One region of the Pseudomonas sp. SH10-3B genome, then DNA from elsewhere that is predicted to be linked to it. Evidence: riboswitches for the same ligand, from Rfam matches in the RefSeq annotation. Region 1 holds a riboswitch; each other region holds the start of a gene.
What was found. A riboswitch is a leader RNA that binds a small molecule or an ion and turns the genes downstream of it on or off. The one in region 1 is predicted to bind cobalamin.
Positions count from the first base shown of each region.

Region 1 (4,276 bases):
CGCGCTGGCGCTCGCCGCCGGAGAGGCTGCGCCAGGCGCGGTGGCTCAGGTGGGTGGCGTCCACATCATGCAGGGCCTGGCGCACGATGGCGTCGTCTTCGCCGGACCACGGGCTCAGCGCTGACAGCCACGGTGTACGGCCCAGCGCGACGGCGTCGAACACGCGGATGGCGTCGTCGGTGTCGGCCTGTTGTTCCACCACCGCCAGCTGTTGTGCGATGGCACGGCGGGACAGGTCGCCCAGGCGTTGCCCGCCCAGGCGCACGTCGCCGCTGGCCGGCGTGCGCAAGCCGGCGAGCAGTTTGAGCAGGGTGGATTTGCCGGAGCCATTCGGCCCGACAATCCCCAGGGTTTCACCCAATTGAACCTCCAGGTGAATATCGCGCAGCAACTCGGCCTCGCGCACCTTGAAGCCCAGCCCGGTGCAACTCAGTACGCTCATCGCGCATTCCTCCGGCCAATCAGGATCAGTGCAAACACCGGCGCGCCCACCAGCGCCGTCACCACGCCGACCGGAATCACCTGGCCCTTGATCAAGGTGCGCGACAACACATCGGCCGCAATCAAAAATAACGCGCCGCCCAGCGCACTGGCCGGCAGCAGGCGCGAATGCCCGGTGCCGAGCAACAGGCGCACCGCGTGGGGGATCACCAGGCCGACAAAACCGATGGAGCCGACAATCGACACCATCACCGCCGTCACCAGCGCCGCGCACCCCACCAGCACAAACTGCACGCGGCGCACCGGGATGCCCAGGGACGCGGCCGAGTCGGTGCCGAAGGTGAACGCATCCAACGCGCGCCGATGCCACAGGCACACCACCAAGCCCGTGACCGCCACCGGCACTGCCAGCCACACCGACGGCCAGCGCACGCCGCTGAGGTTGCCCAGCAGCCAGAACATGATGCCGCGCGCCTGTTCGGAGCTGGCGGACTTGGTGATCAGGAACGCCGTGAGCGCATTGAACAGCTGTGACCCGGCGATGCCTGCGAGGATGATCTGCCCGGTGCCGCTGGACGAACCGCTGGCCCGCGCCAGCAAGATCACCAGGGCGAACGCCGCCATCGCGCCGACAAATGCGCCGGCCGAGAGTGAAATCAGCCCGCCGCCCACGCCCATCAGCGCCACCAACACCGCGCCGGTCGAGGCGCCGGCGCTGATACCCAGCAGGTACGGATCGGCCAGCGGGTTGCGCAGCAATGACTGCAAAATCACCCCGCAGGTGGCCAGCCCTGCACCGCAGGCGGCGGCAACCAGGGCGCGGGTGAGGCGGTAGTTCCACACCACGCCTTCATCGATCGGGTCCAGCACGTAACCGGCTGCCCACAGTTTGTTGGCGAGCACCTGCAGCACCACCAGCGGATCGATGGCGGTTTCACCAATGGCCACGCCGGCGAGGACGGCGATCAGCAATAGCGCCAGGGCGAGTAAGGTCCGGATCATTTCGGCAGGTTGTAGCCGTCGATGGCCGTGGCCAGTTGTTCCAGGCCATCGAACGTGCGGATGCTGGCCTGCAGCGCCAGGGCGTCGAGGATGATGATGCGGTTGTTTTTCACCGCGTCCATGTTGCGCGTGACCGGGTCGCTGCGCAGGAAAGCGAGTTTCTTTTCATGGTCGTCGGCGGGATAGCGGCGGCGGTCCATGCGGGCGATCACCAGGAAGGTCGGGTTGGCCTTGGCGATGGTTTCCCAGCCGACGGCGGGCCATTCTTCATCGGATTGCACCACGTTGTGCAGGCCGAGGGTTTCGAGCATGAACTCCGGAATACCCTTGTGGCCCGCCACGTACGGGTCGCTGGCCATTTCGGAACTGGAGAACCACACCAGCGCGCTGGCCTGCTTGAGGCCTTTGCTCTGCACGGTGGCCACGGATTTGGCCAGGCGCGCCTTGAGCTCGTCGTTCAGGTGTTGGCCGCGATCCTGTACGTCGAAAATCTGCGCCAGCTGGCTGATGCTCTTGTAGATCGTCTCGATACGGAACGGCTCCAGCCGCGTGCCGTCGGCGCCCACCAGGTTGTCCTTGCCTTCGCAGTCGGAGGGCAGCAGGTAGGTGGGGATCTTCAGGTCGTGGAACTGCTCGCGGGTGCCGACCACGCCCTGCGGGCCCACCACCCATTCCAGCTCGGCGGCCACCAGTTGCGGGCGCTTGGCGATTACCGCTTCGAAGCTGGGCTCGTTGTTGGCCAGGCGCTCGATGCCGTCGTTCTGTGCTTCGTACTGTGGCAACACGTTGTTGAACCACAGCGAGGTGCCCACCACACGGTCGCCTACGCCCAGGGCATAGAGCATTTCCGTGGCGGCCTGGCCGATGGTCACGCTGCGCGCGGGGGACTGCTGGAAGGTGAGGGTGCTGCCGCAGTTTTCCAGGGTAAGCGGGTACTGAGTTGGCGCGGCTTGGGCCAGGGCGCAGAAACCCAGGGCACTGATCAGGGCGGTAACGCGTGGCAGCATGAGGCAATCTCCGTGTGAACCGTACGTGGGAACAGGGGAGGTACAGTTCGGAAATACGCCCTCGAACACTGCCGGTCGGGCAGGTAAGGATGTCCTTCCCGGACACCCCGCCGGTTAGTGATTTTGCTGGGCCGGCAGGTCTCCTGACTGATGCGTCGTCGCCACGCTCCGGCCTTCCCGGACGTGGTCCAGTGGCAGTGGGGAGCAGGCTCGGCATCTACAGTTGCGGGGGCAGTTCCGATTGACGCGGCATACCGCGCTTCGGATTCCCTATTAGTCCCGTTTGGGAACCGGCGCGGTATGGTAGTTGATTAGGGCGAGGCGATACAGCCCGAGGGGCGCCCAGTCAGACACGAATATCCTCAGGGCCCTGGATCAGCGCTTCAATTCGCGTCCCGGTGGCGCGCTCCTCGTTGCTGAAACCGTCGTAGTCCGCCAGGTTGGCGAAGCGGATACCGGTCAATTGTTCGATCTGGATCACGCTGCGCTGGTAGGTCCTGACCTGGCCGAACATCAGGTCGAGCTGACCCAGTTCGCGGCTTTGGTCGATCATGTAGGCACTGGCGCAGGGCTTGCCGTCGTCGCTGAGGTAGGCCACCACTTTCCAGAACGCCTTGGGGATTCGGATGCCACGGTAGAGACGGTCGTCGTCGGCGAACACCGGGCCGCTGAACACCGTGGCCCGGGCTTTCCAGCGTTGCGTGTTATCGAGGATGTAGTCTTCCAGTTCCAGCCAGGTCTTCTGGTTGAACCCGCTCATCTGCGGCGAGCAGTTGGTGAAGTGGAAGGTGTCGAGGTTGGCGGTTTTTGCCTCGTCGCCCCAGTTGGGGTCTTGGCGGCGCACCAGGTGCCCACGATCCAGGCCGTTGTTGGTGTAGAGCGCTTCGCCCACCTGCGCGCTGATCGGCAGGCGACCATCGTAGGCCCACGTGTCATTGCTGCGGATAATCTCCACATGCTGCCCGCCGTCGATATTCACGCCGACGTAGAGCGCCAGTCGTCGGGAACGCGACATCGTCACCGAGAAATGCGTGTAGTCCAGGCGCAGGGGTTCTACGTCATCCGCCAACGCCTCGTCTGCCGTGGGCCAGGGCACCACGAAGCTGCTGAGAAAGTCTGCTGCATAGCCGCGCCGGTCCTTTAGATCCTTGGCGGCGGTGACACGGGGCGCCGCCGCCCGGGCCTCCATCAGCGTGGGGGTGGTCGTGATCAACGGGCGCAGATCGGCGAGTCTTGGACGGTGCGCAAGGTCGATTTTGGCTTTACGGGCTGGCATGGGTAAGTCCTCCTTGGATAAACACGACTGCAACATAGGTTGATGACAATTGATGACACGCGTTAACCCTCTGGGGGCTATCCTCAAGCGGTTACCTGGAGCTTCACCACACGCCAAAAATGGAGCCAGCCCATGTGTGATCGCCACTACCGCAATCCGATTTTCTGCCTGATCCCGCCGTACATGCTCGACCAGATCGCGCGTCACGGTGATAAGGCCCAACGCGAAATCGCGCTGCGCACCCGCGCCAAGGACAGCACGTTCCGCTCGCTGCGCATGGTCGCAGTGCCCGCCAAGGGGCCGGCCCACATGGCCCTGGTCATGGGCGCTGGTAAACGGCGCTCGATCTACAGCGCCGAAGGCACCGACAGCCTGCCGGGCAAGCTGATCCGGGGTGAAGGCCAGCCCGCCAGTGGCGACGCCGCCGTGGACGAAGCTTATGACGGCCTGGGTGCCACGTTCGATTTTTTCGAAGAGGTGTTCGACCGCAACTCCATCGACGATGCCGGCATGGCGCTGGACGCCACCGTTCACTTTGGCCAGAACTATA
Region 1 is NZ_JAFLXD010000050.1:30,289-34,564, forward strand. It holds gene J1G35_RS26315 (ABC transporter ATP-binding protein) at 1-442, opposite strand, end outside; gene J1G35_RS26320 (iron ABC transporter permease) at 439-1,443, opposite strand; gene J1G35_RS26325 (ABC transporter substrate-binding protein) at 1,440-2,450, opposite strand; cobalamin riboswitch at 2,566-2,760, opposite strand; gene J1G35_RS26330 (DNA/RNA non-specific endonuclease) at 2,797-3,726, opposite strand; gene J1G35_RS26335 (M4 family metallopeptidase) at 3,859-4,276, shown strand, end outside.

Region 2 (4,276 bases), on a different contig from region 1:
CGCCATCGGCAACGGGTTAAGGCCCGCCGCCTGCAAGCGTTGGCAGAACACATCGATAAAACCGGTATTGGCCGCCTGCAAGTGCGAGCGGTAGAACAGCACCGCTGCCACGGGCCAATCCGCGTGCCAATCGGTCTGCCAGTCATTGAGGCGAGGGTTGGCTTTGTGCGGGTGATAGATCGCGGTGCGCGGCAAGGTCTGCGGCTCCGCCCACGGGTAATCGCGGTCCAAGTAGCCGCTGGCCAGGCAGCGGAAAAAATCCAGCGCGTTAGCGAGACCGCCCTGGCGCAGGAAGTGCCACAGGCGGTCGCGCTGTTCGGCATTCACCGTGCTCAGGCCGCTGAGTTCCGGGTCCGGGCGATCATCCCCCGGCACTAGGATCAGCGTAACGCCGCGCTCGGCCAGCTCCACCAGACGCTCGATGCCATAGCGCCAATAACCGATGCCGCCGTGCAGCGAAATCAGGATGACCTTGGCGTGGCGCAGCACTTCATCCACATACAGGTCGACCGACGCATGGTTCTGCACCTGCATCGGGTTGGCCAGGCGCAGGCTGGGGTAATCCTCGGGCAGCTGCTGGGCGGCTTCGGCCAGCAGCGCCAGGCTGGAATCGCCGCTGCACAGGATCACCAGTTCAGCGGGGGTTTGGCCAAGGTCGGCAATATTGTCGTCCGCGACGAAACCACCGGGCTGAGTCCTGAGCAGGTGCATGGGTTAAACGCTGAGGGCAGCGCGCAGTTGCGCTTCGAGGCCCGCCGCGTCCAGCTCCTGGCCGATCAGCACCAGGCGCGTGACGCGCGGTTCATCAGCGCCCCAGGCGCGGTCGAAGTGCTTATCGAAACGCGTGCCCACGCCCTGGATCAGCAGGCGCATCGGTTTGTTCGGGATGGCGGCGAAGCCTTTGACGCGCAGGATGCCGTGCTGAACCACCAACTGGTTCAGGGCGTCGAGCAGCAGTGCTTCGTCGGCTTGCGGCAGGTCGATGGAGATGGAATCGAAGGCATCGTGATCATGATCGTCCTCACCTTCGTGATGATGATCGTGGTGGCTATGGCGAGCATCGATATGTTCTTCGGAACCCGCGCCCAGGCCGATCAATACGTCCAACGGCAGGCGACCGCTGCTGGCTTCGATGATCTTCACCGCTGGCGGCAGTTCTTCGGCGACTTCCAGGCGTACACGGGCCAGTTCTTCGGCGCTGATCAGGTCGGATTTGTTGAGGATTACCAGGTCGGCGCTGGCCAGTTGGTCGGCAAACAGCTCGTGCAGCGGCGATTCGTGGTCCAGGTTCGGGTCGAGTTTGCGTTGGGCATCGACCTGATCCGGGAACGCGGCGAACGTGCCGGCGGCCACGGCCGGGCTGTCGACCACGGTGATAACCGCATCAACCGTGCAGGCGCTGCGGATTTCCGGCCACTGGAAGGCCTGTACCAAGGGTTTTGGCAGGGCCAGGCCCGAGGTTTCGATGAGGATATGGTCGAGGTCGCCACGACGGGCGACCAGTTCGCGCATCACCGGGAAGAACTCTTCCTGCACCGTGCAGCACAGGCAGCCGTTGGCCAGCTCGTACACGCGGCCGTTGGCCTCTTCTTCGGTGCAGCCGATGGAGCACTGCTTGAGGATCTCACCGTCGATGCCCAGCTCGCCGAATTCGTTGACGATCACCGCAATACGACGGCCCTGGGCGTTGTCGAGCATATGGCGCAGCAAGGTGGTTTTACCCGAGCCGAGGAAGCCGGTAACGATGGTGACGGGAAGTTTGGCCAGTGTTTTCATCGGATGCCCTTTGGGGCGGGCATACGGGACGATAGGCCCTGCGGCAGCGCGCAGCAGCAGATTTCGTCACCGGATCACCCCGCCCGGTTGAATTGGAAAATCGGTTACGAGGCAGGTCTCCTGGCTTGGGGCTTGCGGGTCTTGCGACCGGCGCTGGCTGCGCCTTCCCGCCGTAATGGCAGTGGCGTGGCAGTCAGATAAACCCTTCACAGTTGCGGGGGCAGCCGCGGCTTGAACCGCGTTCCCTTCTTAGCTTCGGCGTGGGCCGAAGAACCTCGAAGGTGCAAGGCTACAGGGGCTCGCCGCATTTGACTACCGTCCCCGGCCCATGCTCTCCTACACATCTTGTTTCGGGTGCCCTTCACAGGGTGAAACGGGAAACCGGTGAGTCATAGCCTTATGACGAGTCCGGTGCTGCCCCCGCAACGGTAAGCGAGTGAAGCGTCAGATCCACTGTGCCTGTACGGCATGGGAAGGCGACGCTTTCTAGACCCAGTGTCCCTCGCAAGCCCGGAGACCGGCCCGAATAACATCCAATAACAAACCCGCGGTGGGCGGGCGCTGTTAAAACCCTGCGTGCCTGGCTCGCGGGGTTTGCATGCGCTCGTTTCACCCTGACACCTGAAAGGGACGCGCCATGTCGATCATCAGCAGCACCTCGCACACCGCCAGCAGCTCCGCCACCCTCAGCCAACGCCTGACCGCCGCCATCGGTGCGTCGATCCTCGGCGCGTGCCTGGTGTATTTCGCCGGTTTCTCGCACATCGAGGCGGTGCACAACGCTGCCCACGATACCCGCCACAGCGCCGCGTTCCCGTGCCACTGAGGCCTGCCGACATGATCAAGCGTATTGCACAAACCGCAGGGTTCACCGGCTTGCTGGCCGCCCTGCTGCTGACCCTGCTGCAAAGCTTCTGGGTCGCTCCGCTGATTCTGCAGGCGGAAACCTTTGAAAAAGCCCCGGCCGCGACCGAAGTCGTGCACGAGCACGCCGCTGGCGCCGCTGCACACTCCCACGACGCCGAAGCCTGGGAGCCGGAAGACGGCTGGCAGCGCGTGCTGTCGACCACCGGCGGCAACCTGGTGGTGGCCGTCGGCTTCGCCCTGATGCTGGCCGGCCTCTACACCCTGCGCGCACCGACCCGCACGGCCCAAGGCTTGCTGTGGGGCCTGGCCGGTTACGCGACCTTTGTGCTGGCGCCCACCCTGGGCCTGCCACCGGAGCTACCGGGCACTGCCGCCGCTGACCTGGCGCAACGGCAAATCTGGTGGATCGGCACCGCTGCCTCGACGGCTGTGGGTATTGCCCTGATCGTGTTTGGTCGCAACTGGCTGCTGAAAGTCCTGGGCGCGGCGATCCTCGTGGTGCCACATGTGATCGGCGCGCCGCAGCCGGAAACCCATTCGATGCTGGCTCCGGAAGCCCTCGAAGCACAGTTCAAGATCGCTTCGCAGTTGACCAACGTGGCGTTCTGGCTGGCCTTGGGCCTGATCAGCGCCTGGCTGTTCCGCCGCAACCGCGACGATCAATACTCGGCATGACCCTGGTGGTCGGCCTGGGTTGCCAGCGGGGTTGTGATGTAGACACCCTGCTGGACCTGTTCGACAGCGCCCTGGCCGAGGGCGGGGTCGAGCGCCAGCGTGTCACCGCACTGGCCAGCATCGACCGTAAACAGAACGAGCCAGGGTTACTCGCCCTGGCCCGACTGCTCGACCTGCCCTTGCAGTGCTTCAGTGCCGGGCAACTGGCCGTTTACGAAGACCGGCTGAGCCACAAATCGGCGGTCGCGTTTGCCCATACCGGCTGTTACGGCGTCGCCGAAAGTGCCGCCCTGGCCCTGGCCGAACAGCTCTGCGGCGGCCCTGCCCGCTTGTTGATCACCCGCCAGAAAACCGCCCAGGCCACCTTTGCATTGGCCTGCGCCGGCTAAAATCCCGATAATCGCCCTTCCCGATCATGAGCAATCTTCATGCTCGCCCGCTTTTGCACAGGAATTCTCCATGACCGTCTACTTCATCGGCGCCGGCCCCGGCGATCCGGAATTGATCACCGTCAAAGGCCAACGCCTGATCCGCAGTTGCCCGGTGATCATCTATGCCGGCTCGCTGGTGCCGGCGGCGGTGCTGGAAGGTCATCAGGCGAAACAAGTGGTCAACAGCGCTGAACTGCACTTGGAACAGATTATCGAACTGATCAAGACCGCCCACGATAATGGCCAAGACGTGGCACGGGTGCACTCCGGCGATCCGAGCCTGTATGGCGCGATTGGCGAGCAGATCCGTTATTTGCGTGAGTTGGGCATCCCCTTTCAGATCATTCCCGGCGTCACGGCGGTGGCCGCCTGCGCAGCCTTGCTGGAGACCGAACTGACCCTGCCGGACATCGCCCAAAGCGTGATCCTGACCCGCTACGCCGATAAAACCAGCATGCCCGCCGGGGAAGACTTCCACAGCCTGGCCCGGCATGGCACGACCATGGCGATTCACCTGGGGGTCAATC
Region 2 is NZ_JAFLXD010000035.1:4,987-9,262, forward strand. It holds gene cobN (cobaltochelatase subunit CobN) at 1-711, opposite strand, end outside; gene cobW (cobalamin biosynthesis protein CobW) at 715-1,776, opposite strand; cobalamin riboswitch at 1,869-2,069, opposite strand; cobalamin riboswitch at 2,112-2,317, shown strand; gene J1G35_RS22430 (CbtB-domain containing protein) at 2,414-2,602, shown strand; gene J1G35_RS22435 (CbtA family protein) at 2,614-3,318, shown strand; gene J1G35_RS22440 (cobalamin biosynthesis protein) at 3,315-3,707, shown strand; gene cobM (precorrin-4 C(11)-methyltransferase) at 3,778-4,276, shown strand, end outside.
Region 2: linked by a shared signal. The riboswitch ahead of J1G35_RS22430 (CbtB-domain containing protein) and the one ahead of J1G35_RS26325 (ABC transporter substrate-binding protein) in region 1 are both predicted to bind cobalamin.

Region 3 (4,276 bases), on a different contig from region 1:
AAGCGCTAGAATCCCTGGACATTGTTGTAATCCGTTCGCGCGAGCTTTGCTTGCGCGTTCTGGTTTTCAGCGTTCGGCAGCGAAAGCCGCATCCAGACCCGGATTGTTCTGCACATGTCGACCTCAGCCCGCCTGCTCCTTATCCTCTGCGCCGCGCTTATCAGCGCCTGCGCCAGTCGGCCGCCGCCCGCTCCCGTTGCGGTCAAGCCCAAGCCGGTGTTCACCTATTCCAGCCAAAGTTTCTCGCCTGCTGCCGAAGACGTGCTCTTTCGTGCATTGGGTCTGGTCGGCACGCCTTATCGCTGGGGCGGCAACACGCCGGACTCGGGGTTTGATTGCAGCGGCCTGATCGGCTTCGTGTTCCGTGACGCCGCCGGCATCTCCCTGCCGCGCACTACCCGCGAGCTGATCGTGATGCGCGCCCAGGATGTCAGCGAACAGAACCTGCAGACCGGCGATCTGCTGTTCTTTGCCACCGGTGGCGGTTCCCAGGTCAGCCACGCCGGCATCTATGTGGGCGAAGGCCGCTTTGTCCATGCGCCGCAAACCGGCGGTACGGTGAAGCTGGATACCTTGTCCAAGGCGTATTGGCAGAATGCCTATCTGAGTGCCAAGCGTGTGTTGCCAGCAAACCTGGCACGTAATCCCTGAACCAAACACCGAACTAAATGTGGGAGAGGGCTTGCCCCTTTCCACACTGGTTTTATGTTGCTTCTGGAGGCGTTTATTGAGCCGCCGACACCCGCCAGACCTTATTCCCCACATCATCCGCTACCAGCAAATCCCCCTGCTGATCAATCACCACACCCACCGGCCGACCCATGGCTTTCTCATCTTTGTCGAGGAACCCGGTCAGCACATCCACCGGCTGGCCTTTAGGCTGGCCGCCCTCGAATGGCACGAAGATCACCTTGTAGCCACTGTGCGGCTTGCGGTTCCACGAGCCATGCTGGCCGATGAACGCGCCATTGCTGAACGGCGCCGGGAGTTTGCTGCCCTCGGCGAACGTCAGGCCTAAAGATGCGGTGTGTGGCCCCACCGCGTAGTCCGGCGCGATGGCCTTGGCGACCAGGTCCAGATTCTGCGGCGTGACGCGCACATCCACATGCTGGCCGTAGTAGCTGAAAGGCCAGCCATAGAAACCGCCGTCCTTGACCGAGGTGATGTAGTCCGGCACCAGATCGCTGCCGATCTCATCGCGCTCGTTCACTGCGGTCCACAGCTTGCCGCTCTGGGGTTCCCAGGCCATGCCGTTAGGGTTGCGCAGGCCGGAAGCGAAAATGCGGTGCTCGCCGCTGGCGCGATCCACCTCCCAGATCGCCGCCCGGCCCTGTTCCGCCTCCAGACCGTTTTCGCCGACATTACTGTTGGAACCGACGCTTACGTACAGCTTGCTGCCGTCCTTGCTGGCGATCACGTTCTTGGTCCAATGGTGGTTCAAGGGGCCGCCCGGCAGGTCGACCACCTTGGTGCCCGCGCCCTTGATCGCGGTTTCGCCCGCTTGATAGGGGAAGCGCAGCAGCTTGTCCGAATCGGCCACGTACAGGTCATTGCCGACCAGTGTCATGCCGAACGGTGAATTGAGGTTCTCCAGAAACACCGTGCGGGTCTCGGCGACGCCATCGTGATCGGCATCGCGCAGCAGGGTGATGCGGTTCGGGCTTGGCACCCCGGCACCGGCACGGCCCATGACTTTTTCCATGACCCAGCCGCGAATGCCCTTGGAATCATCCGGTTTGGGCGGCGCATTGGTTTCTGCCACCAGCACATCGCCGTTGGGCAGTACATATAGCCAGCGCGGGTGGTCCAGGCCTTCGGCGAACGCCGCCACTTGGGTGCCGGCCGCTGCTGTCGGCTTCGCGCCCTGCGGCCAACCGATAGCCGGGGCGATGTTCACGGTGGGAATCAGGGTTTTGTTCGGCTCCGGCAGTTGGGGCGACGGCCCGGTGCCATCGGACACCTGCAGGGTGGAGCTTTCACCGCAGGCGGCGAGGGTGCCGGCGAGCATGATCAGTAGGGCGAGTCTGGTTTTATGCATGGTGTTCTCCTGGATACCTGTAAGGGTAGAGGAGAGCGGCGAGGCGATGGTTCAAGTGCAACGCCAGCTTTAATTGACGCTCCACCCCCAACCCACTAACCTTCGCGGCTTGTTTCAGGTGCTCTGTGACCCGTGGGTCGACAGAGTGAAACAGGGAAGCCGGTGAGTGAGCGCACTTGTACACAGTGCTGCCGCGATTCCGGCGCTGCCCCCGCAACGGTAAATGAGTCAAGACGCTGCCATTGGCCACTGTATCGCCTGACGATATGGGAAGGCGCATCGTCGGCCTGCTTTCTACATAGGGAGCGCCACTCATGAGCCCGGAGACCGGCCTGGATCATCCAACAGCATCACGGTGGGCGATGCTTGGCTGTCTGTTTTTTCCTGCCTGCCGTTTTTGTCCAGCCCCAACGGAGAGCTGCCATGACCGATACCCCCGACCGCGACGAACGCCACCTGGCGCGCATGCTGCGCAAAAAAGCCGTGATCGACGAGCGCATCGCCAATTCCCCCAATGAGTGCGGCTTGCTGCTGGTGCTGACCGGCAACGGCAAAGGCAAGAGCAGCTCGGCATTCGGCATGCTCGCGCGCGCCATGGGCCACGGCATGCAGTGCGGTGTGGTGCAGTTCATCAAAGGGCGCAACAGCACCGGTGAGGAGTTGTTCTTCCGTCGCTTCCCCGAACAAGTGCGTTTCCATGTGATGGGCGAAGGCTTCACCTGGGAAACCCAGGACCGCCAGCGCGATATCGCCGCCGCCGAAGCCGCCTGGGCCGTCTCCCGTGAACTGCTGCAAGACCCCACCATCGGCCTGGTGGTGCTGGATGAGCTGAACATCGCCCTCAAGCATGGCTACCTCGACCTCGATCAGGTACTCAGCGACCTGCAAGCCCGTCCGCCGATGCAGCACGTGGTGGTCACCGGCCGTGGCGCCAAGCCTGAATTGATCGAAATGGGCGACACCGTCACCGAAATGGGCATGCTCAAGCACGCATTCCAGGCCGGTATCAAGGCACAGAAGGGCGTCGAACTTTGAATCAGCCCCGCCATTGCCCAGCCGTCCTGATCGCCGCACCGGCGTCCGGCCAGGGCAAAACCACCGTCACCGCCGCGCTGGCCCGTTTGCACCGCAACCTGGGGCGCAAGGTGCGCGTGTTCAAATGCGGCCCGGACTTCTTGGACCCGATGATCCACGAACGCGCCAGCGGTGCGCCGGTGTATCAATTGGACATGTGGATGGTGGGCGAGCAGGAAAGTCGCCGCCTGCTGTGGGAAGCGGCGGGGGAGGCCGACCTGATCCTGATCGAAGGCGTGATGGGCCTGTTCGATGGCACACCGTCCAGCGCCGACCTGGCGCGGCATTTCGGCGTTCCGGTGCTCGGCGTGATCGATGGCACCGCCATGGCCCAGACCTTTGGCGCCCTGGCCCTGGGCCTGGCGCGCTATCAGCCGGACTTGCCGTTTGCCGGCGTGCTGGCCAACCGCGTCGGTACCCTGCGCCATGCGCAACTGCTGGAAGGCAGCCTCACCGAAGGCTTGCGTTGGTATGGCGCACTGTCCCGCGAAACCGGGATTGAACTGCCCAGCCGCCATTTGGGCCTGGTGCAAGCCAGCGAATTGAACGATCTCGACGTGCGCCTGGACGCCGCCGCCCAGGCACTGGGCAGCAGCTGTGAAGTCGCGTTGCCGCCACCGGTAACCTTCGCCGCACCGCAAGTGATCGCCGCCGAGCCATTGCTGGCCGGTGTACGCATTGCCGTGGCCCGTGACGAAGCCTTCGCCTTCACCTATGGCGCCAGCCTCGACCTGCTGCGGGCGATGGGCGCCGAACTGACGTTTTTCTCGCCGATCCATGATCGCCAGCTGCCCGAGGCTGACAGCCTCTATTTGCCCGGTGGTTACCCGGAATTGCACCACCAGGCGCTGTCCGACAATACTCCGATGCTCACCGCCATTCGTGCGCACCACGCCGCCGGCAAGCCGTTGCTCGCCGAGTGCGGCGGCATGCTCTACCTGCTGGACTCGCTCACCGACGTGGACGGCAAACGTGCTGAACTGCTTGGCCTGCTCCAGGGCGATGCGGTGATGCAAAAGAAACTCGCGGCCCTGGCCCTGCAAAGCGTCGAATTGCCCGAAGGCGTGCTGCGCGGGCACACGTACCACCATTCCCTGACCAGCACCGAGTGCCAGCCGATTGCCCGTGGCCTGAGCCCCAATGGTGGGCGCGGTGCCGAAGCGG
Region 3 is NZ_JAFLXD010000016.1:79,350-83,625, reverse strand. It holds gene J1G35_RS14570 (C40 family peptidase) at 115-651, shown strand; gene J1G35_RS14565 (sorbosone dehydrogenase family protein) at 725-2,038, opposite strand; cobalamin riboswitch at 2,138-2,389, shown strand; gene cobO (cob(I)yrinic acid a,c-diamide adenosyltransferase) at 2,462-3,073, shown strand; gene J1G35_RS14555 (cobyrinate a,c-diamide synthase) at 3,070-4,276, shown strand, end outside.
Region 3: linked by a shared signal. The riboswitch ahead of cobO (cob(I)yrinic acid a,c-diamide adenosyltransferase) and the one ahead of J1G35_RS26325 (ABC transporter substrate-binding protein) in region 1 are both predicted to bind cobalamin.